3 regions of the Lysinibacillus sp. OF-1 genome follow, and region 3 is predicted to be linked to each of the others. Evidence: riboswitches for the same ligand, from Rfam matches in the RefSeq annotation. Region 3 holds a riboswitch; each other region holds the start of a gene.
What was found. Region 3 has a riboswitch for cobalamin ahead of metE (5-methyltetrahydropteroyltriglutamate--homocysteine S-methyltransferase). Riboswitches for the same ligand answer to the same signal wherever they lie in the genome.

Region 1: it holds a riboswitch for cobalamin, as region 3 does, so the genes downstream of both, cobT (nicotinate-nucleotide--dimethylbenzimidazole phosphoribosyltransferase) here and metE (5-methyltetrahydropteroyltriglutamate--homocysteine S-methyltransferase) in region 3, are expected to answer to the same signal.
Region 2: it holds a riboswitch for cobalamin, as region 3 does, so the genes downstream of both, NV349_RS10360 (hypothetical protein) here and metE (5-methyltetrahydropteroyltriglutamate--homocysteine S-methyltransferase) in region 3, are expected to answer to the same signal.

The regions. Positions count from the first base shown of each region.
Region 1 covers NZ_CP102798.1:1,216,975-1,224,816, forward strand. Annotated here, with positions in the region: gene NV349_RS05680 (glycerol-3-phosphate dehydrogenase/oxidase) at 1-886, shown strand, start outside; gene NV349_RS05685 (alpha/beta fold hydrolase) at 890-1,807, shown strand; gene miaA (tRNA (adenosine(37)-N6)-dimethylallyltransferase MiaA) at 1,794-2,696, shown strand; gene hfq (RNA chaperone Hfq) at 2,794-3,024, shown strand; gene NV349_RS05700 (rhodanese-like domain-containing protein) at 3,121-3,423, shown strand; gene NV349_RS05705 (hypothetical protein) at 3,969-4,364, opposite strand; gene NV349_RS05710 (DMT family transporter) at 4,653-5,507, shown strand; cobalamin riboswitch at 5,580-5,755, shown strand; gene cobT (nicotinate-nucleotide--dimethylbenzimidazole phosphoribosyltransferase) at 5,850-6,905, shown strand; gene NV349_RS05720 (trimeric intracellular cation channel family protein) at 6,980-7,585, opposite strand.
Region 2 covers NZ_CP102798.1:2,125,950-2,133,791, reverse strand. Annotated here, with positions in the region: gene NV349_RS10370 (elongation factor G) at 1-1,019, shown strand, start outside; gene NV349_RS10365 (hypothetical protein) at 1,111-1,425, shown strand; gene NV349_RS10360 (hypothetical protein) at 1,440-2,162, opposite strand; cobalamin riboswitch at 2,391-2,574, opposite strand; gene NV349_RS10355 (GNAT family N-acetyltransferase) at 2,896-3,096, opposite strand; gene NV349_RS10350 (8-oxo-dGTP diphosphatase) at 3,564-4,037, opposite strand; gene NV349_RS10345 (PH domain-containing protein) at 4,255-4,635, opposite strand; gene NV349_RS10340 (methyl-accepting chemotaxis protein) at 5,241-6,485, opposite strand; gene aspA (aspartate ammonia-lyase) at 6,660-7,842, opposite strand, start outside.
Region 3 covers NZ_CP102798.1:2,276,184-2,284,025, forward strand. Annotated here, with positions in the region: gene NV349_RS11035 (FMN-binding negative transcriptional regulator) at 1-287, opposite strand, end outside; gene pdxR (MocR-like pyridoxine biosynthesis transcription factor PdxR) at 456-1,871, shown strand; gene NV349_RS11045 (hypothetical protein) at 2,105-2,470, opposite strand; gene NV349_RS11050 (DUF3888 domain-containing protein) at 2,700-3,437, opposite strand; gene NV349_RS11055 (Lsa family ABC-F type ribosomal protection protein) at 3,600-5,081, opposite strand; cobalamin riboswitch at 5,637-5,815, shown strand; gene metE (5-methyltetrahydropteroyltriglutamate--homocysteine S-methyltransferase) at 5,995-7,842, shown strand, end outside.

The DNA.
Region 1 (7,842 bases), 1.1 Mb from region 3:
TATTGTCCTCAACCAAAAGGATTTTCCACTGAAGCAAGCTGTTTATTTTGATATTCCTGATGGGCGTATGGCTTTTGCAATTCCGCGAGATGACAAAACCTATATAGGGACAACGGATACAGTCTTTGAGGGAAATCTTGTACACCCTGTTGCTACACAGCAAGATGTAGATTATTTAATTGAGGCTGCTAAAAAAGTCTTTCCAACTGCTACTATTACAAGAGAAACGATTGAATCATCCTGGGCAGGAGTACGCCCGCTCATTTATGAAAAAGGAAAGGACCCTTCTGAAATTTCAAGGAAAGATGAAATATGGACAGCGCCAAGTGGTTTAATGACAATCGCTGGCGGTAAGCTCACAGGCTATCGTCAAATGGCTGAAACAATTGTCGATAAAATTGTAAAAGCTCGTCGCTATAAGCATGCAAGTGCTTGTTTAACACGTGAGCTCTCACTGTCTGGTGCAAAAGGAATCAACGCGATTAATTTCCCTGACTATATGGCTTATAAAGCACGAGAAGGTGTACAATACGGCTTAAATTATGATGAAGCCAAACAGCTTGTACAAAAGTATGGCACAAATGTAGATGGATTATTTAATCGTGTTAAATTTTTACATGAACATGGCAGTACAATGCCTCTAGCTTTACACGCTATGCTACTGTATGGCATGGAAGAGGAAATGGTCTATACACCGAGCGACTTCTTTATTCGTCGTACAGGCTTGCTTTACTTCGATATTGAGGCTGTCAAGCTTTATAAGCAGCAAGTAATTCAAGTGATGCAACAACACTTGAATTATACGGAGGAACAAAAACACAAGTATATGGCTGAATTAGAGCAAGCCATTAAGGATGCAACAAATTTTGTGAAAAAAGGGGAGTAAGGGATGGAGCGTTATATTCAAATGTCGGATGGACATTTTGTCTTTACTCGAACATTGGAGCCCACAACGCCATGTATTGGTCATATTCACATTTTGCATGGTATGGCAGAGCACAGTGGTCGCTATTTAACATTTGCTAAAACACTCAATGCGGCAGGCTATGCTGTGACGATGCACGATCATCGTGGTCATGGTGAAACGGCGGCCTATAATGGCACGTTAGGTTTTTTTGCTGAAAAGAACGGCTTTGAGCGTGTGGTAGAAGATGCCCATGAAGTGGTCACGCAATTACATGCACCTTATGCAAATGTACCATTCATTATTTTTGGTCATAGTATGGGGTCATTCATTACTAGACGATATATTCAACTGTATGGTGAACAAGTAGACAATGTTATTCTCTGTGGTACGGGAAATGTGACAGCCCTGCATACTGTTGGAAATATCGTAGCCAAGGTATTAGCTAAGGGGCTAGGGAAAGAAACTGAAAGTAAGCTGCTAAATCAATTGAGTTTTGGTAGCTTTAATAAACAGTTTCCAAATCCAAAGACGGCCTATGACTGGCTATGTTCTGTCCAACAAGAGGTGCAGAAGTATATAGATGACCCATATTGTGGCTTTATTCCAACCAATCAATTTTTTGTCGATTTAACAACGGGCTTTGCAACACTTAATCGTAAAAAAGAATTAGCAAAAATAAGAAAAAATCTTCCTATTCTCTTGATAAGCGGAAGTAAAGACCCGGTTGGCGAACAGGGGCTGGGCGTTTACACAGTTGCTGAACAATTGGCAACAGTAGGAGTAAAAGATGTAACGGTTTATTTATTTGAGGACAAACGGCATGAAATTTTAAATGAAGACAACCAAGAAGCGGTCTTTCAAGTATTATTACGGTGGTTAGAAAAATATGATAGAAACTAAATTACAGCAGGCAGAGGTCGTAGCGATTGTAGGACCAACTGCCTCTGGTAAAACAGCTTTAAGCATTGAACTGGCGAAAAAATATAACGGTGAAGTCATTAATGGCGACTCCATGCAAATTTATAAAGGACTCGATATTGGGACTGCTAAAATTAAGGAAGAAGAGATGGAGGGCGTACCACACCATCTACTCAGTTTTTTAGAGCCGACAGAATCTTTTTCAGTAGCGGATTATCAAAAATTAGTCCGAGCAAAAATTGCAGAAATCCAATCTCGACAAAAATTACCCATTATAGTAGGTGGCTCAGGCTTATATGTACAAGCGGTCCTCTATGATTTCCAATTTACTGATGAGAAAGTTGATGAGGAAGCACGAAAAGCCTACTATGATGAATTAGCAAAGCTTGGCCCTGAGGCAATGCATGATAAATTAAAACAACTAGACCCTCAAACAGCGGAGACGATTCATCCAAACAATACGCGTCGTGTCATTCGTGCATTAGAAATGCTGGAATTAAGCGGTGTATCCAAAGCAGCTGAAGCACAAAACCGAGGGGAAGTACCTCTTTATAAGCATGTCATTTTGGGGTTAGGTCAAAATATGACCCGTGAAGTGCTTTATGACCGCATTAACCGTCGTGTTGATTTAATGATGGACAATGGCCTTTTAGAAGAAGTCAAAGGTTTATGGCAGCAAAATATTCGAAATGTGCAGTCCATACAAGCAATTGGCTATAAGGAATTGTATGATTATTTGGATGGCAAATGTACCCTCGAAGAAGCTATTGATAGCTTAAAACAAAATTCACGCCGCTATGCAAAAAGACAACTTACCTATTTTCGCAATAAAATGGATGTCCATTTTATTACGACGGATGAACAATTATAATAATTAAGAAAAATTTCTAAAAATTACTAATTGATAAATTGGTAGAACATGCTACTATAGGAGTGAAGAGGTAGAAAGTTAGTGGGGAGGCTATTTGATGAAATCAATCAACTTGCAAGATACGTTCTTGAACCAACTACGTAAAAACAGTGTTTTTGTAACTGTATTTCTGTTAAATGGATTTCAGTTAAAAGGGACTGTGAAATCATATGACAATTTTACAGTTTTATTAATGGATGCTGAAAATAAGCAGCACCTAATCTACAAGCACGCCATTTCTACATTCGTTCCAGCAAAACAAATAGAGTTTTTAGAGACAGAAGGATAAAAAATTGTTAAACAGCTTGTGTTCACCACACTGGCTGTTTTTTTTGTTACAAGCTATAATGTAAGTGGAATTTGAAATTTTGGAGGAAAAAAGTTCATGAAATCAATGGAAACAACACAATTACTAGAACGATTAGATGCAAATGAGGACCTATATATTATTGATGTACGTGAAGAGGATGAAGTAGCACACGGCATGATTCCTGGTGCCAAGCACATTGCCCTTGGGACAATCCCGGAACGTTTAGAGGAATTAGACGTAGAAAAGCCATATATTGTTGTTTGTAAGGCTGGTGCTCGTTCTGCTAATGCATGTGCTTATTTAGAAGCGCAAGGATTTGATGTAACAAATCTTGAAGGCGGCATGCTAGCTTACGATGGAGAATTAGAATTTAAATAAATGACATAATGAAAAATAAAACCATCCATAGCATTTTTGTGAAGGGTGAAAATGGATTTCCGTTGCAGGCTACTTGCTTTCCTGGTAGCGAGCGCCGAGCCGCTTCCTCTGCTACCGCTCCGTTTAGAGGCTCGCCTGTCTCACTATCCCACGGGAGTCAAGTAGCCTTCCATTCCAATGCATAAAAATGGTACCTTTTTAGCAAAGGTGTTCACTACTCTTTATGGAGGGGTGTTGTTACTTACCACTTCTTCACATTGAAAATAAAGGGCTATCCTTTCTCTCATCAGACAAATAATGGGCTATTTTGTTCACTACGGTTCGTATGAAAGAGAAGGAAAAGCCACTTTTACATATGGTTGATTGGAGTGGAGCCAGTGTCACTCCTAGGGGATTTAGCGTCACAGAGGGGACCTTGGAGCGAACGCAGTGAGTGAAGCGGCTCATCATCGGACGCCCCCTGAAAGGACGCTGGTGGAACGGAAATCAACCTCTCGCTTTTCAAAGTGGCTGTTTCTATCATTGACATCACCTTTTTTATATACTTATTTTCGGAGTGTGTTCATGATGAGGCTGAAATTTTTTTCAAAGTTAATATACGGATTCACATTTTTTTGCCCACGAACCTTTAAAGCATAACTGGAAAAATTTAAACCAGCACCATATATTTGTAAAGTACCATTCGCAAGATCCCCCTTTTGAAGAAGTTCAAGACCATCTTTTAAGAAATTTTCACTCTCATCGAAGTGACATTCCGTCATGTATTTATCCCCGCTATAATATAACTTCAAATTTTCGATGATTATATTCGCTGTTTCGTTACTTATACTAGCATCGACATTCATTAATAACTGATTGATTGGTTTCACTAACTGAGCGTAGTGACTATCATAATTTTCACAAGTCTCCGCAATAGCATTTCTCAATTCTCTTGCATTCATCCTAACTCCTCCTCAAAGAAAATTTATGACTTACCTTATATTGTACATACTCATAATAGTATGAAGGGATTAGTGACCCCTTTCTTTATAAAACTTACTCTTTAATTTTCAGAAATATGTTACAATTATGTAGGTGAAGGAGGGATTTTGTATGTTTTGTTCAATAGCACCCCCAACAATGTCTTTACAGTAGAATCTACTGTTTAGGCATACAATAACAGTTTGCTCATTTTCAATAGATTCTACTGTATAGGTTAATACTTTATACGTAGAAAGTAGGTATTTGTAATGAGCGGAAAATTAGCATTTGTATTATCCATGATTATTTTTGGAGCAGTTGGTGTTTTTGCCAAGTATATTCCGTTATCTTCAAGTGAAATCGCTTTTTGGATGAGTTTAATAGGTGCTTGTTTTTTAGTAGTGATTTTTATTTATAAAAAGAAAAGTTTTTCGAAATTAGAGATTATAAAAAATAAGTGGAAATTAATACTTTCTAGTATCGCCTTGTGTGGGAACTGGATTTTTTTATTTCAGGCTTATAAAGCAACAACGATTGCCAATGCTGCATTGAGTTATTATTTTGCACCAGTACTCGTTATCTGTTTATCTCCAATTATTTTAAAAGAGAAGCTAGTTGGCAGAAAAATAATGTATGTCTGTGTGGCCCTTATCGGACTATATTTGATTGTCCAAAGTCAAGGCACTGGGGACAGTGAGCATTTTATAGGCATTGTCTACGGTCTTATCGCGGCATGCTTTTACACAGCGCTAACATTGACAAATAAATTTATATGTGGCTTAAAGGAACCAGAAAATACAATGATTCAACTTTCTTTAGCAGCATTTTTCCTTAGCTTCTATCTACTTGGAACTACAGGATTTCAGGTCATGAAAATCAGTTTTGAATCAGTCCTATTCTTAATTACATTAGGCCTTGTCCATGCAGGGGTTGGATTTTTATTGTTCTTTTTAGGCATGTCACAGTTAAAAGGACAAAGTATAGCCATTCTTAGCTATATTGATCCACTGACATCATTAGTAATTTCCACGATGATTATAGGAGAAAAAATGGCGCTTCTACAAATAATAGGAGCGGTCCTATTATTAGGCTCAACATTGCTAAGCGAAATAGAAAAAGAATAGGTAACCGAAGAAATGGTACAAGGCGAGTATTCTAATATTGACAGAAAAAATACGCTGTCGTAGATTATAAATAGTTTAATAAAAGCATTAGGTGCCCAATAGGGAGAATAGGGAATAAAGTGAAAAACTTTAGCGGACCCGCCACTGTATAAGGGAGTGTCATCGTAAATGCCACTAGCGAATCGCTGGGAAGGCACGATGATATGTTGAGCTTGAGCCAGGAGACCTGCCTACTTGCTTCGGAAGTATATAGATGATGGAAAAGTCTGTAGTTTATTTGTCATGACAATAAACTACAGACTTTTTATTTTGTCTTCATGTAGAACGAGAGGAGAAACAATAATGCAATTATTACAAGACACAATTCAAAATATCCAAGGGGCTGATATGAATAGTATGGACCAAGCTAGAAAGCGAATTGATGCGCTTTGTAAGCCCCCAGGTAGCTTGGGTAAACTAGAATCACTTGCCGTACAGCTTTCAGGCATAACAGGACAATTATATCCAATGGTCGATAAAAAAGTGATGATTGTCTGTGCAGCAGATCATGGCGTTTGTGAGGAAGGCATAACAACGAATCCACAAGATGTTACGGTCTTTCAAACATTAAATTTTCCTAAGGGAGGTACAGGCGTTTGTGCGATTGCGGGCATTACCAATGCAAAGGTAGTAACAGTAGATGTTGGGGTAAAAGAAGATATTCCGCTTGATGCAGGTGTTATCATTCATAAAATTAAACATGGCACAGATAACATGGCACAGGGCCCTGCTATGTCAAGAGAAGAGGCTATTCAATCCATTGAAGTGGGGATTCATGTGGCAACAGATGAAATCACAAAAGGAGCCAACCTACTTGGAACAGGTGAAATGGGCATTGGTAATACAACGCCGAGCACTGCCATATTAGCTGCTTTGACTGGCTATGACCCTATTGAAATAACAGGGTTTGGCGCAGGAGTTGGTCAAGGAGGGATTGCTCATAAAGCAGCAGTAATTGAAAAAGCAATTACTCTCAACAACCCTAATCCTAACGATATCATTGATGTTCTAGCTAAAGTTGGAGGGCTAGAGATAGGGGCTATGGCTGGTATCATGCTGGCTGCCGCAAGTCACCGAAAACCTGTTATTATTGATGGTTTTATTTCGACTATTGCTGCGCTTATTGCTTATCAAATTGAACCGAAAGTAAAAGACTTTATCATACCTTCCCATGCTTCAGAGGAACCAGGGGCTAAAATTGCCGCATCATTACTTGGTGTAGAGCCAATGCTGCATATGAACATGCGATTAGGCGAAGGCTCTGGTGCTGCTCTAGCTTTTCCTCTTTTAGATGCTGCTTGTTCTATGATGAAAAATATGGTGACATTAGAAGAAGCCATGAATCTTTTGGCTAAATAGTTACTGAATAACAAATAAGCGCAAAGAGTTCATTAACTATTTGCGCTTATTCATTTTTTTATCAATTACAGTATCTATGCCCGATTCAACCTTCGCAAAGGCAAACGCCACTTCATCATATAGGAAAGAATGCGTAATGCTGTAATCACTGCAAATAATACATAAAGGAAAATGTCTCCAGTCAAAACTTCAAATCCGATAACAAGCCCTGCGAGAGCAGCCCAAACACCATAGACTTCATCACGGAGAACTAGCGGCTTCCGTCTAGCTAATAAATCTCGCACAATACCACCACCTGAACCTGTTAAAACAGCAGCTACAACGACTGCGCTAATTGGCATATCTAGCTTCACTGCATAGAGTGCACCTTGAATAGCGAATGCGGATAAGCCAATGGCATCTGTGAAGTTGCCCCAACGATGCCAATGCTGAATCAGATGATGCGGGAAGATAAAAAATATCGTAATCGCAGCTAGTGCAATTTGAAACATCATATCCTGTCCCCATAAGGTTGTGACAGGCAGTCCGATGAGTAAATTTCGAATAGCTCCTCCACCAAAAGCAGTGACAATACCGAGTATATATACACCGAATAAATCGTATTCTTCTTCCATGGCAATGATTGCCCCAGAAATAGCAAAGGCAATTGTTCCAATAATACTAAAAACCTCCCAAGCCATCCCTTTCACCCCTTCTATCAATAAATGAACTTCTTTTTTAAAAGTTAAAAGACTTTTTTTGACGTAACAGAATCTATGAATTTAATAGCCAAAATCAGTCATTACATACGCTTCTTGAAGTAAGTCCGCACATTAGCTTAGCGTAAAATTCGCTTAGAAACAATAGGCAAGTTTTGCAGGGGTTCATACAAATTGATAAGATGTTATTGAAATAAAGAAAAACATTCGTCAAAAGCGTTGATATACCAGTAGTTATT
Region 2 (7,842 bases), 150 kb from region 3:
GACTTAGTCAGGCCAATATTGGAGACCGCATCGGCACTACTGTGCTGTCACAGCCCTATGAGCTTGTCCCAACGCTACAGGCAAAGGTTCAATATGAGGGCCATCAGCATATCAAGGAAGTGTTACAAATTTTCCGTTTACTAGAAGCAGAAGAGCCTTCCTTACGTGTGGTTTGGCAGGAAAAGTTCCAGGAAATCCATGTGCACATTATGGGCGTTATTCAGTTGGAGGTACTGACAGAGGTGTTAATGAAGCGTTTTTCATTAACGGTCTCCTTTGGCGAGCCCCAAATTTTATATATGGAAACCATTGTGACGACGGTGACAGGCTATGGTCATTTTGAGCCCCTCAAGCATTATGCAGAAGTTCATTTACTAATGGAGCCCAATCCACGAGGAGTAGGTAATACATTTAGCAATGCCTGCCATGCGGATCATTTATCGGTAGGCAACCAACGCCTTGTTGAAAAGCACCTGTTTGAGCGTGATCACCATGGCTTACTCACAGGCTTCCCTCTGACAGATGTTCATTTTACACTGCTAACAGGTCGCGGACATAATGAACATACATCGGGCGGCGATTTCCGAGAAGCTAGTTTCCGTGCGCTACGTCAAGGACTTGAGCAAGCACAGAACATCCTGCTTGAACCTTATTATCGCTTTAAAATGAAGGCTTCGAACGACTTTATCGGCCGCATGATGAGCGACATACAGCAAGCTGCTGGCACATTCGATGACCCCATCTTATCCGAAACAGATGTTGTGCTAACGGGACGAGCGCCCGTCGCCACCCTAATGAGCTATAGCACAACCTTTGCGGCCTATACCAATGGTAAGGGCGCACTCACACTCCAATTTGATGGCTATGATGTGTGCCATAATGCAGAGGCAGTTATTGCACAGATTGGCTACGATAAAAATGCCGACCCAGAATACAGCTCCTCCAGCATCTTTTGTGCGAAGGGCAAAGGATATTCTGTTCCTTGGCACGAAGCACAAGCAGCCATGCATTGTCTGTAAGTAGGTGATCCTGCCCGCGCGAAGCCGTTTGCTTGCGCGGGTGTTTACTTGCTTTGAGCGAGAATATTTACCCTGTTTGCGCGAGTATTCCTTGCTGGAGCGAGAGTATTTCATCTCCTTCCGCGAGTATTCCTTGCTCGAACGAGAGTATTTCATCTGTTTCCGCGAGTATTCCCCGCTCGAACGAGAGTATTTCATCTCCTTCCGCGAGTATTCGCTGCTCGAACGAGAGTATTTCATCTCCTTCCGCGAGTATTCGCTGCTCGAACGAGAGTATTTCATCTCCTTCCGCGAGTATTCGTTGCTCGAACGAGAGTATTTCATCTGCTTCCGCGAGTATTCGCTGCTCGAACGAGAGTATTTACCCCCTACCCTTCAAATAAATAAAAACAAGCCCTCCGTTTGATGGAGGGCTTGAGTTTATAATGCGCCTACTGCTTTCTTTGTAGGACTGTGCACAAGGTATGCAGGCTCGACAATCACGTAGTCATGCGTGTTTGTGAAATCAACTAGCACTTTACCAGGATAACTTTTTAAAATTTGCAGTTGATCAATTAATTGCAGCAATAGCTCGTGACCGTTGCCGCGTGGATGCCAGTTGAAATGGTAATCATTTAATGCCTGAACCGCTTCAATAAATTGGGCATATTCCTGCTGCACAAAGGCTATTAACTTATCATGTTGAGGCGCTAAATCGTGTAGATATGTTTCATAAAAGCGCATCACAATCGAGCATAATACATCATTGACACGTGCTGCACTTAAAACAGGCTTTGGCTCCAGTGACAGACGGTCAAGGTTGGGCTTGGCACGTGTGGAATCAATGCGTGTAATTAAATGGTATGACTCCCCGTTAACCTCATAGACAATCGGGTTAGTGGGCATATACATCATAAAGCTATTGGTCTTCGTTTTCAGTTGATCGGTTACCGCTGCCTTCGCGAAAAGATGCCCGTCCACATCCCCATTTTGTATCCAAATAATTTCTTTATTATATAAAATTTGCTCAAAGAAGCGATCATTGCGGATCAGCTTCGTTGCTAATAATTGGTCAATCAATGATTCGACCGCCATTCTTGTTTTCGCTTTCTTGGCAACTTCTGTGCGTGGCTGCTTACAAATGTTCATATCTAAAGAAGTCATACATGCATCCCCTTTGCGTACATAATGTCAAAACAAAAAGGATTTCCTACCATTTTTGAGGAAATCCTTCGCTTATCTTCGTTCATCACCCAATGCCAAACAAACCCTAAGTATGTGTAAATGAGCCCGATTGCGAACCCCTTCATTTACTTTGGGCGTTTGACGTACCGTGACGAACAGAGCATTCTGTTTTGTCAACATGCCACCTCCTATTCCTCGTAGGTTACTGGTGTGTACTCGTAACAGGCAGGTATCCTGACTCATGGTCATTGCCACTTTTCTCCTTCCCATCATTTGACAGTGGTTGCTGAAAAGTCGCTCACATTTACAGTTGCGGGACAGTGTCGGATTCGCACCGACTTCCCTTTTAAGCAAATTGCACGCAATTTACACCTATTACTACACGCTATTCAGTTGGTAAGGAAATTTGCGAAAATTCTCTATTCCTTAGCTAATCATTGTAAAGTATTGTATGTCCAAAGTCAATTTATGCTAAAAAATACTAATTATTTCAAAATAATTCCATGTAAAATGGATGCATAGAATACTAGGTTTTCCTCATGTCACACTGAGCATCACTTTAATTGCTTTCTGTAAAATGATAATAAAGTTATTTCTAATCAAAAAATACAAAAATTATATTATAAGAAGGCTCTTTAAAGTTGTTTAAATCTTGTTCAACTAGCCCCGTTAGTTCAACAACTTCTTGAAATCAATTCTTGTGTAGGTTTTATTATAGGTAAGAGATAGGTTCGTAACCGTGTTTGCTAATTAACTTTATCATGTTGGGATTTTCTATCGGGCCAACACTCACAAATATTTCAGAATGTCCTAAACTCTTTGCAATATTTTCTCTATACCTCATTAAGTCTGAACCTATACCATTACCACGATAATCCTCTTTTACATATAGGTCACTTAATTTAGGAAGCAAAGTACCTTTTAATTTAAGAACTCCAAAACCTAATATAAGTGCGTCTTGATATTATTCCTTTTTTGCAAATTGCTTTAAATAATTCGTGAATAGATCTTTATTATTTCTACTATCACATAAACCCGATAAGTCGTTTTCATTCGCTAATCTGATTATGTAGTTCATGGTTACTGCCACTTCCCTATTCTTTAATAAATCACTATTATAAAATTTCTTCTTCAACAATCTGCACCGTTCGTTTAATAAACAAAAGGACGGTCAAGCACCTTTTATTTTAGAATTTTCTCTAGCTATTCTTAATCCCTCTCTACCATTTAGATATTGAAAGTTAAACTATTTAACAAAGTGGGTAAATTTAAGCCCCATTATTTATTCTTCACATATATATGTATTGAACTGACCTCGATGTTATTGAAAAGCGACTGCTCTATTGAACGATTGCCCCCCTGTCAGTCCAATAACAAGTTTTAGGTGTGACGTATAGTAACTTTCCCTTCTTTATTTTCTTCGTGGTTCCATTCAACTTGAATCTCAAATGTTCCATCTTGAAAAAATAAAGGAAATCTTCTCCGTATCGATGGCTGCATAGGAAGTTTATATGCGCTCTCTATATCTACCCAAACCGCTTTCCCCTCTGGAGCATCTTTCAAGAGTTCACCCTCGAAATCCTTTGTTATGTAATTAAATATCATATATCTATCTTTTGCGACTGGATTAACATATTCATAAAGCCCTTTATAAATAAGGTTTCTAACTTCTAACCCCGTTTCTTCTTTTACTTCTCTGATAGCACTTTCTACAATACTTTCAGGAAATTCAACTTTACCACCCGGTGGAATAAAACCTTTGAAATTGTCGTGCTGTCTATCCAGAAGTAAAACCTTCTCTTCACTTTGAATCATACACACCGTCCATATTTTATAATTAATAGAATTACTCATAATCCACTCCATCTTTTTAAATAAATATTACCATATATGTGTCCTTCTTAGTTAAACAACTTTATTATCTCTTAACACCTTCTCTACATTATGTGCCTGTTTCGTAATCGGAACTGGAATCCCTTACACCCTTCACAAGGTAATTTCCTCATCTTTATCATCCTTTCTTTGCACAACAAAAAAGCCTCGCATAAATGCGGGCTTTTAGTACCATACATTACGTCCCCAAAACATACTGCGCTAAAACACTTTGCACTTTGTAAATATTCGTCGCCTTGTTGAAGTTTTTTTGAATCGGTAACGAACTGCCTGACACCCATATTTTGAGCTCTGCATCTAAATCAAATGTCCCGGCTGTTTCTACTGAAAAATGAACGATATTTTTATAGGGGATGGAATGATATTCGGTTTTCTTGCCAGTCACCCCTTGCTTATCGATAAGGATTAATCGTTTATTCGTAAAAATAAACGTGTCTCTTATAATTTTATAGGCATTTTTGATTGTTTCGTTTGGAATCAATAAATCACGGACCTCCTCCTGTAATTTTTCTAAATTCACCTCGCTCGCATTGCCGATTAATCCATCAAATAAGCCCATCTCCTGGCCCCTTTCATTGTCATTTATTTAATGTATTACAAAGAAGATAGCGCTACGACAGGAAATAATGGTTTTATTGAGTCTATAGAGGCGAAGCATTGCACGTAATCATAGGCTCTCTACTAGCTATTGTTTAGGCTGTGATGAAGAGAGGGCAAGCTAGTTAAGGTTAGCATCTCTTTTGGTAAGGTAAATAGCGATTTTTTTAAAGAGGATGGGAATGAAGAATCACTCAAATTATTCCAAGAAGCGATGGCAACAGCTGTCAAAAATGAAGGTGTTGTCAATATGGTGTAAATAGAGGATACGGCTAGAAACAAATATGGCTATCACCTTTGGTAAGGTGAAAAAGGACAAATCAGTAGCTGAATGTAGGTTAAGGTTACGCATACAATCTACGTGATCTCTAGGGATTTCACTAAGAAATTAATTACGTTGGTCCGCCAATAAAAAACACTTCCCATTCTAATGACAGGAAGTGCATTTCAAATTACTTATCTATCGCCTGAAACCACCTTTGTGCATAGCTATCTGTGGAGGCAAAATCATCTTGTTCTTAGATAACTATTCAGGGCTAAAAAACCTTGAAAATATGTTTTTCTTGCTTAAACCTGAAATTGATTTGTTAGCTTTTGTAAATTATCAGCTTGTACGCTTAAATCCTGTGTCACATGATTGACAGCTTGCATTGAGGCTGTTTGCTCATCCATTGAATGTAAAACAGCCTCTGTATAATGCGATAGCTTACCCATACCATTAGCAATCGTTGTCACAGAGGAAGCTACTTCATTGGCACTGCTAGAAAGCTGTTCAGCTGTTGTTGAAATATCCTCAAGCTGGCTCGTCATTTGACTAACATGCTGTGAAATCGTGCCAAAGGATTTTGTTGCCTCATCAATGACATAGACACCCTGCTGAACATTTTTTAAATCCTCCTCCACTGAGGATGCTACCTGTTTCGTGTCAGTTTCAATGCCCACTACTAAGTCCACGATTTGTGCAGCAGAATGCTTGGATTGCTCTGCTAATTGACGCACTTCCTCTGCCACAACTGCGAAGCCTTTCCCATGTTCTCCAGCTCGAGCTGCTTCAATGGCGGCATTCAATGCCAATAAATTCGTTTGGTCCGTAATAGCTGTAATCATCTCAGTCATCGATTTAATATCTGTCATTTTATTGGATAATTGCTGCATGAGTCCGCTCGTTTTTTCGGTTGAAGAAGAAATAAATTTCATTTGTTCCTTCGCCACATGTAAAATATTCGCTCCATTTCCTGCAATCTCATTGGCATCTTTTGCATGATCAAACACATCCTGAGTGGCTTCCGTAATTCGTCCGATTCCATCGACAGTTTCTTGCATAGCATTAGCACTATCATTGGCAGATTGTGCCGCTTGCTTCAAGCCCTCTGACGTTTTCTCCATTTGTTGATCGACTTCTTCCACAGCTACCGTAATTTCATTCGTACTTGCGGATAATTCTTCGATGCTTGCTGATAAATCTGTAGAGCTGTGCGCAATTTTTTGTGTCATTGTGCGTAATTGTTCCTGCATCTCTAAAAAGGATTGCGCTAGCTGAGAAATCTCACTCTTGTCACGAACCTCGATGACAACTGTATCTAATTGGCCTGCCGTAATACCCTGTGCAGCCTCTGTTAATTGTTTGATAGGCTGTATCACTTTGTAATGAACATATACGGTGTAAGCTAATGTAATGGCTATTCCTACGATGGTTAATACAGTCGAAAGCCATTCTAATGTCGTTACATTGGCTAAATCAATAAAGAGAATAATAATCATTAAGACATTTAAAACTGCAAAGCCAAGTAAACTCTTTTTTCGTAAACTCATTCCAAATTCCCCCAACTAAAATATGTCTTCCATACCATTATTATAGTTGAAAAATCCTAAAAATCATAAGGATACGCTCTCTTTTATAAGAACAAAGACACAAGCCTATTGATGACTGCATAAAAAAAGACTATAGACAGCTCGTAAAGCATGTCTACAGTCTTGATGTTGGAATTATTTTAAATTCATGATACTAGAGCCAGCAATACCTGGGTGTGTCATTTCATATGGATCTAATATTAAGTCTAATTGTTCGTTTGTTAAGACACCTTCTTCAATGCAAAGCTCACGAATAGAACGACCTGTTAGAATTGCTTCACGCGCAAGACGTGCTGCTACTTCATAGCCAATATGTGGGTTGACAGCCGTTAGTACCCCTACACTTTTCTCTACATATTCTTTCATGCGTTCTTCATTTGCTTCGATGTCTTTTAAGCAATTTTCCGTAAACGCACGGAAAACATTATTCATAATGCTAATGGACTGAATTAAGTTAAACACTAAAACAGGCTCCATTACGTTTAATTCTAATTGTCCAGCTTCAGATGCTAGTGAAATCGTATGGTCATTACCAATCACTTGGAAGGCAACTTGGTTCAGTACCTCTGGCATAACTGGGTTGACTTTACCTGGCATAATCGAAGATCCTGGTTGACGAGCTGGTAAAAGGATTTCTCCTAAGCCTGCACGAGGACCTGAAGCCATTAAACGTAAGTCATTAGCGATTTTAGACATATTAATCATACAGATTTTTAAAGCGCCTGATACTTCTGTATAAGCATCTGTATTTTGTGTTGCATCCACTAAATGTGTCGCACCTTTTAATGGTAAACCAGAAATTTCAGCAAGATGCTCATCAACGGATTTAATGTAATCTGGGAAGGCATTTAAACCTGTTCCAACAGCCGTTGCACCCATGTTCACGTCATATAAATTTGGACGTGTTTGACGAATGCGTACGATATCACGGTTAATCACGCGGCAATAAGCTTCAAACTCTTGTCCTAAGCGAATTGGCACGGCATCCTGTAAATGCGTACGACCCATTTTAATGACATGTGCAAATTGCTCTGCTTTTTGATGGAAAACCGATTGCATATAATCCATCGTTACTAATAATTCATCTATTAAATTTAAAACAGCGATATGAATAGCTGTTGGGAACGCATCATTTGTTGATTGGGACATATTAACATGACTGTTTGGGCTTACTGTGTGATAGTCACCTTTTTCTTTCCCTAAAATTTCTAGGGCACGGTTGGCGATGACTTCATTAGCATTCATATTGATGGATGTACCTGCTCCACCTTGGATTGGGTCTACAAGAAATTCTGCATCCCATTTGCCATCAATTACT
Region 3 (7,842 bases):
GTTGGCACATTTTCATGCTCATACCAAGAGGAAGAAATATAGGCATGAGGCCCATTAAATATGACGAGAAGGTCATTCACGTCCTCAAAGGTCTTCCATAAAGGATTTCCATAAGCTAAATGACCTGTCAGGTAATAGTCATCCTGAATTTTATTCAGCAGTACAGGGATATGGGCTGCTATTGGTTTACCTTTTCTAATTGAAACAATTGTCGCAAAGGCATTGTTTTGAATAAAATCTTTGATTTCTTCAAAATCTGTTATTTTGTAGTACTTTGGAACATACATGCAAACCTCTCCTTATCTCATCAAATCATTGTGAGCTTTTTGAATAAACAAACTATTGTGATTACACGTCTTTACATTTTCCCCTCTACAATGTAGATTTTATTATAATCAATCACTGGTACCTCTTAAAAGTGCCAGTAAAGCTATTTTCAAAGGAGCCAATAAGCCATGCTCGAAATGACACCTAACTTGCATAATGAAGAACCACTTTATCTTCAGTTATATAGCTATATAAAAGTTGAAATTCAAAATGGAAATATTTTAGCTCAAACCAAATTGCCGTCTCAGCGCAGCTTAGCTAAACATTTACAGATTAGTCGCAACACGGTTGATGCAGCTTACCAGCAGCTTCTTGCAGAGGGCTATGTAATTAGTAAAGAACGAGAGGGGCTTTATGTTGTAGAACTCGAAAGGGGCTATTTTCAAACAAGTTCTAATCATTTTGAGCCGCAGTTAGCAACTCCGCAAGAACAACAACTACCTTCAATTAAGTACAACTTTAATTATGGAGATATCAATTTAAAAGATTTCCCCTATAAAATATGGCGTACATTAACACTGCAAAGCCTGAATGAAGAGCAGGCTCATCTGCTTTTATATGGAGATCCGCAAGGGGAGCTTGAATTAAGGAATTACATTGCAAGCTATCTTTATGAAGCAAGAGGGGTACAATGCCAAGGAGACCAAATTGTCATTGGTGCAGGTTTGCAATTTCTAATGGGCATCGTATGTAATTTAATTGGAAGAAATGAGCTTTTTGCTATGGAAGATCCAGGGTATTATCGCGTTCGTTACTTGTTTAAGGATCATGGTATAAAGGTGAAACCTATCCCTCTCGACGAACATGGCATTCATATCAGCCAGTTAAGAAATAGTAGGGTCAAGGCTGTTTATGTCACCCCTTCCCATCAATTCCCCATCGGAACGGTCATGCCGATTTCAAGAAGACTAGCATTATTAGAATGGGCCAAGGATGAAAATGCTTATATTATTGAGGATGATTATGATGGGGAGTTTCGATATGCAGGTAAACCTATACCTGCTCTACAAGGATTAGATTCGAATGACCGCGTCATCTATATGGGCACTTTTTCAAAATCATTGATTCCTTCCATCAAGCTAAGCTATATGGTTTTACCAAGGGAATTAACCCTTTTATTTAATAACAACAACTACTATGTTCAAACTGTATCGAGACTTCATCAGCATACCTTACAGTTATTTATGGAAAGTGGGCATTGGGAGAGACATTTGAATAAAACACGAAATGGCTATAAAAGAAGATATGAGGCTTTACTAAAGTCCATTCATCAAATATTAGGGGATAACGTGAAAATACATGGGGCTAGTAGTGGCTTACATATTCTACTCGAACCAAATAATAAAATGTCTGAAGAAGAACTAATTGAAACAGCAAAACGGGTAGGTGTAAAAGTATACCCAACCTCTATTTTTTACGCCAATCCTTCCGTCATACAGCACGCAAAAGTTTTGCTTGGATTTGCAAATTTAGGGGTAGAAGAGATTGACAAGGGGATTAAGCTATTAAAACATGCTTGGTTTGATAGCCCCAGCATGTCGTGACTGTCTTTGAAAGCTCTATTTCTATAGATTAGTGGAAGTGGAGAGGGACTTATGCATGTAACAGCAAAAGTTATGTTAAATCATATTATTGCGGAATCAGCATATTTTATTGGCATTGCACAAACCATCTTTTTTCAACATAAATGGTAATACTTGGCGAGTTAAAAAATGGAGTTTGATAGAAGAAACTCTTACCAAATTCCATTTTTTATAACGCTATCTTTGTCACAATATTAACTATTCGGAATTTTCTCTTTATACTTTAAGGAAAGAAGGCTTAAAGAATAATTCTTAAGTGTATCTGTGTTAATAAAATCATTTAGAATACCTTCAATGGAACTACAATGCTGATTAATTAAATTGATTTCTTCTATATAATTTGAATCAATCGAAGCTTCTCTTAACGTTTTAAACACTACTTTCTGTTCATTAAACAAATAGACCAATTCAAACCTAGCATTCAGTATCAAAATAGTAATCTCTGGAAAAACAATTCGATCTTTTAAAACTTCAAGAATGCAATCGACAGACTTTACGCCTTCTATCGCATGCAAAGATGAAAAAACACCATGTAATAATTCTTCAAAATCAACCTTCATTTAAATCCTCCATCAATCATAAATCCTTTCTGATCATAACACTTTCTCAGAAAAATTTTAATGCTTAATATTTTCCTTCAATAATGTGGAATGGACTCATGCAAACGATAAAGATAATAAAGATTTAGCATTAAGGAGTTCCCACAAATGGGATGATAGAAAAAATGTTAATTATAAAATTATTTAACAAAAGAAGAAGAATCGGAAAAATTAAATTTCCCATTCTTCTTTATATATACCAGGGTAATTGATGCTGCATTTTCTTACCTGGCTTACTTGCTTTATTTATTACGGTCCATGTGCCGTCTTTCTTTTGCAGCTGATAGCTTACATTGGTCCCATCTGCCCTTTTAAAGAGCATATAGCCTGTATTGTCTTTGATAAAGGTGACAGGGTCAACTACATTTTTATAGGGTATCTTTCGCTCAGGAAATAAAATATTGTTTGCTATTTCATCTGCAATCGTAGCAAGAGGCTTCATTTCATTATTTATTTCAGCCTTGTATTGCAATTGATTGTATCGATAGGAAATGAACGAGGCTAAATTCAAATTAAAGCTCTGCTGTATGTCTAAAAGTGTTGTGCGATAGAATGCATCTATTGCTTTTTCTACATTATCTGCCTCATGTTTATAGTGAAGGGTGTTCACATCAGTTGGACTGATTTCAAACGTAATGATTTCCTTGCTATATGGTGGGGAATGGGCATGTTCAAAAGTAGTAACTTGAACGTTAACCCTAAAGCTAAACTGACTTTCCCTAATAACGTTCAAAATGTTCGCATCATACAAGCCATACTGCTTAGGATAGCCGTAGTAATGGTCAATTTCCTTTTCTATAAATGGATTAAGGATTGTTATCAATGTATCAGTGATGAGTTTCTCATCAGCTTGTTCGCTTTGTGCATAAATCTTACTGGGCATAATCAAAATAGTGACTATAGTCATTAAAGTAGCGATTTTTTTCATGGGATTGCTAGCCTTTCTATAAAATATTTCTTTATAGTGTGCGTCGATCACAGAAAATTATTAAACGTTTTATAGTTAAAGATAAAAATAATAAAGGTGTCACTTGGTTTCATTAAAAAGAAGAATCCATTTTGAAAATGGACTCTTCTCTAAATGATTCCTTTATGACAAAGCTATTGTTTTCGTTGCCACGGTTTGTTGAAAGGCTTGGTCATGCTCCACAAAAATCATTGTAGGATTAAAACTTTGAATAAGCTCTTCAATCTGCATGCGCGAATAAATATCAATAAAATTTAAGGGTTCATCCCAAATATAGAGATGTGCTTTTTCACACAAACTTTTGGCAATCAACAGCTTTTTCTTTTGCCCACCTGAATAATGTGAGATGTCTTTATCAAATTGAATCCGCTCAAAGTCCATCTTTCGCAGAATAGATTTAAATAACGTCTCATCTATAGCATGCTCTTCAATAAAATCCGATAATGCTCCCTTCAAATGAGCAGTATCCTGTTGAACATAGGAGATAATAAGGCCAGCAGCTAAATGTATAGAGCCTGTATGCTGTATAGGCTTGCCAAGAAGCAGCTGTAGGATACTACTTTTTCCGCTTCCATTTTTGCCATCGAGAACAATGCGATCACCTTGCGCCACTTTGAAGCTAATAGGCTGATTCACAAAGTTGTCGTCATACTGAATTGATACATCCGTTACAACAACCATGTCTTTTGATGGAAATGCTAATGGTTGTACTTTTAAAGATTCCGTTTTTTCAACATTTTTTAGCAGTTTTGATTTTTCATGAATCGCTTTTTGCTGCCTAGATTCCAAGTTCTTTGCTCGCTTCATCATCTTGGCTGCTTTATGTCCAACAAAGCCTTTATCTAGCTTAGAACCCGAATTCGTAGTTCCATTTTTGGAAGCCTCCACTTGATTAGACCAACCTACCGAACGCTTGGAAGACTGCGTTAAACGGTCGATATCTTTTTGCAGACGTTGATTAGTTGCTTCTTCATGTTCCTGCTGTCGATCAAAATTTAACTTCCAAGTTGAGTAGTTACCACTTTGAACATCAATATTGGCTCTATTGATCGATAAAATATGATCAACACAGCCATCTAAAAAGGCTCTGTCATGCGAAATTAAAATAAATCCTTTTTTCTTGCGTAGATAATTAGAGATCGTCTTTCGTGCATCTGTATCGAGATGATTGGTTGGCTCATCAATTAATAGAAACTGTCCCTCTGTTAAAAAGAGCGCTGCAAGCAACACCTTTGTTTGCTCTCCATTAGATAATGTTTGAAAAGGGCGATACATGACCTCAGCATCGACATCTAGATAGGCTATTTCACGAATATATTCCCAATCTTCTGCCAGAGGGCAAATTTCTTCAAAAATTTCGTACGTATATTTATTTGGGTCTGAAACAGGATAGGGGAAATAAGTAAATTCTACTGAAGAAATGATGTTCCCACTATACTCATAATTCCCTAATAGCAAATTAAAAAATGTTGTCTTCCCACGACCATTCCTACCGATAAATCCAAGTTTCCAATCTGTATCAATCTGAAAGTTGACACCCTCAAAAATATAATCAAAGCTGCTTGGGTAAGAAAACGTTAAGTCTTGTACTTGTATCATTGACATGATAATTCCTCCTTTGTATAGCAAATCATTTTTCTTTTATACAAAGTCGGTACATCCATCTATGCTAAATTTCTCCGTATAAGTTGATGGATGCTAACGACTTATACGGAGCATCACATGCGTCACAATAGGTTCAGAATCGCTCATTTTTTTCTCTCCTTTATTAGGTAGATGAAAGATACAGAATAAACTATGAGAGCAAGAAAAAATCCCCCCAATTGGATATTGGAAGGATTAGTCTCTCACTGAATAAACTTTATTTGCCAATGACATCATGACAAATAAACGCAAACTGATTGTTAAAAATGGATAGACTAATCCTATATTTTGTCGTTTGAAGTGATTCATTTCAAATAAAAATATAGATTAGTTCATCATTGTCCATTCATCAGTCCTCTCATAATTGTATTTTTATAGTAACAAATTTTTTTATGGAATACAATGTAGCCTTATCTTCTTAAACCAATCCCTACAATAATTATAGAAATAATTTAGATAATCGTATAAAAATTATTTCTACTATTCTGAAAGATATGTTATAGTAGGAGCATAATTGAATAATGTGTAAGAATTGGTGCCAAATGAAAGTTTGGCTTAAAAGGGAAGTCGGTGCAAATCCGACGCTGTCCCGCAACTGTTATTCGGAGCAAATCACAAAGGCCACTGGGAAACCGGGAAGGCTGTGAGGCGTGTTGATGAGAAGCCAGGAGACCTGCCAATTTCTAGTACACACCAAATACCTACGTGGAAATAGGTGGTGAAAAGTGACCAAATCGGCACTGTGCGATAACAAATGATTTATGCGAAAGTAGATACTTTTTTCGTATTGTTTTAGCATTAAAAATTTCAACTAGCAGCCATTCTCCTCCTTGGAAAATGGCTTTTTATTTTTTTCTGAAAAGGAGATATAAAAATGACCTATACAAGCACACTCATTGGTTACCCGTATATCGGGGAAGATCGCGAATGGAAAAAAGCATTAGAAGCATTTTGGCGCAACGAGCTTTCTGAAGAGGATTTTGAGGATAGTTTAAAAAAAATCCGTTTAGCTAGAATTGACAAGCAGCTACAGCTTGGCATCGACATGGTGACAGTTGGCGATTTTACGTATTACGATAGAATGTTAGATACAGCATTAATGTTTGGTCTCATCCCAAAACGCTTTAACTGGCAGGGAGGGAAAGTAGATTTATCTACCTACTACAGCGTAGCAAGAGGGAATAAAACAGCTGTAGCTAGTGAGATGACAAAATGGTTTAATACAAACTATCACTATATTGTTCCTGAATACGAGGGACAGGCCTTGAAACTAACAGAAAATAAAGTGTTGGCCGATTTCTTAGAGGCGAAAGAAACGTACGGTATTATTGCAAAGCCAACATTGATTGGTCCCTATACATTCTGCAAGTTAACAAAAGGCTATAGCAAATTCACACAGGTTGAATACTTATTAGCTCTAATACCGCTCTATACACAAGTATTAAAAGAATTAGTAGATGCAGGTGCAAATTGGATTCAACTAGAAGAGCCATCACTTGTCACAACCCTTGATCCAGCAGACATCAAGCTTGTGCAAGAGATTTACGACCAGTTAGCCGTTGCGGTTCCAGAAGCGAAAATCATGCTGCAAACTTATTTTGAAGCATTATGCAACTATGAAACATTGATTACATTGCCTGTAGAAGGATTTGGCCTAGACTTTGTTCATGGCTATAAAGGAAATATGGCGTCACTTCGTCAATATGGTTTCCCTCAGGACAAAGTATTGGCAGTCGGGGTTGTTAATGGACGTGATATTTGGCGTTCCAACTTAGCGGAGGTCAATGCTACAATTCAGGCAATTGAGCATTTAAGTAATGCAGCAGAGCTATGGATTCAACCATCCAGCAATCTACAACATGTACCGATCACAACTGCTCTTGAAAATGAGATTGACCCTGTTCTGAAGCATGCCTTAGCCTTCGCAGATGAAAAGATTGTAGAAATCACGGAGCTAACTAAATGTAGACGAGATACAGAGGGTATCTTACAGCATAATTTTTCTGAAAGTATGAAGGCAATTGAGGCTCTAAAAAACCATCCAATCCGTCAAAACAAGTTGATCCATCAAGCAGTTCAAACTGTGACAACGCAAGATTTTGAACGACATAGTGAATTTGCTCAGCGTCAAAAGATGCAGCAGCAAGCGTTAGCGTTACCGCTATTCCCAACAACAACAATCGGAAGCTTCCCACAATCTGATGAGGTGAAAAGGAATCGTAATGCTTGGCGTAAAAAACAATTATCGAATGAAGCCTATGAGGCATTTATAGAGCAGGAAACAAAACGCTGGATTACGATACAAGAGGAACTAGATATCGATGTACTCGTTCACGGTGAATTTGAGCGTACAGACATGGTCGAATACTTTGGTGAAAAGCTGACTGGCTTTGCCTTTACAAAAAAAGCATGGGTCGTTTCCTATGGCTCACGCTGTGTCAAGCCACCGATCATTTATGGAGATGTTGCGTGGTCTTCAGCAATAACTGTAAAAGAGTCAGCCTATGCTCAAAGCTTAACAAAGCGCTTTGTAAAAGGTATGCTGACAGGACCAGTGACGATATTAAATTGGTCCTTTGTACGAGACGATCTGTCACGTAAAGATGTCGCTTATCAAATTGCATTAGCACTTCGCAAAGAGGTTGAGGCACTCGAAAACGCAGGTATTTCAATTATTCAAGTGGATGAGCCAGCTCTAAGAGAAGGTTTACCGCTACGAAAA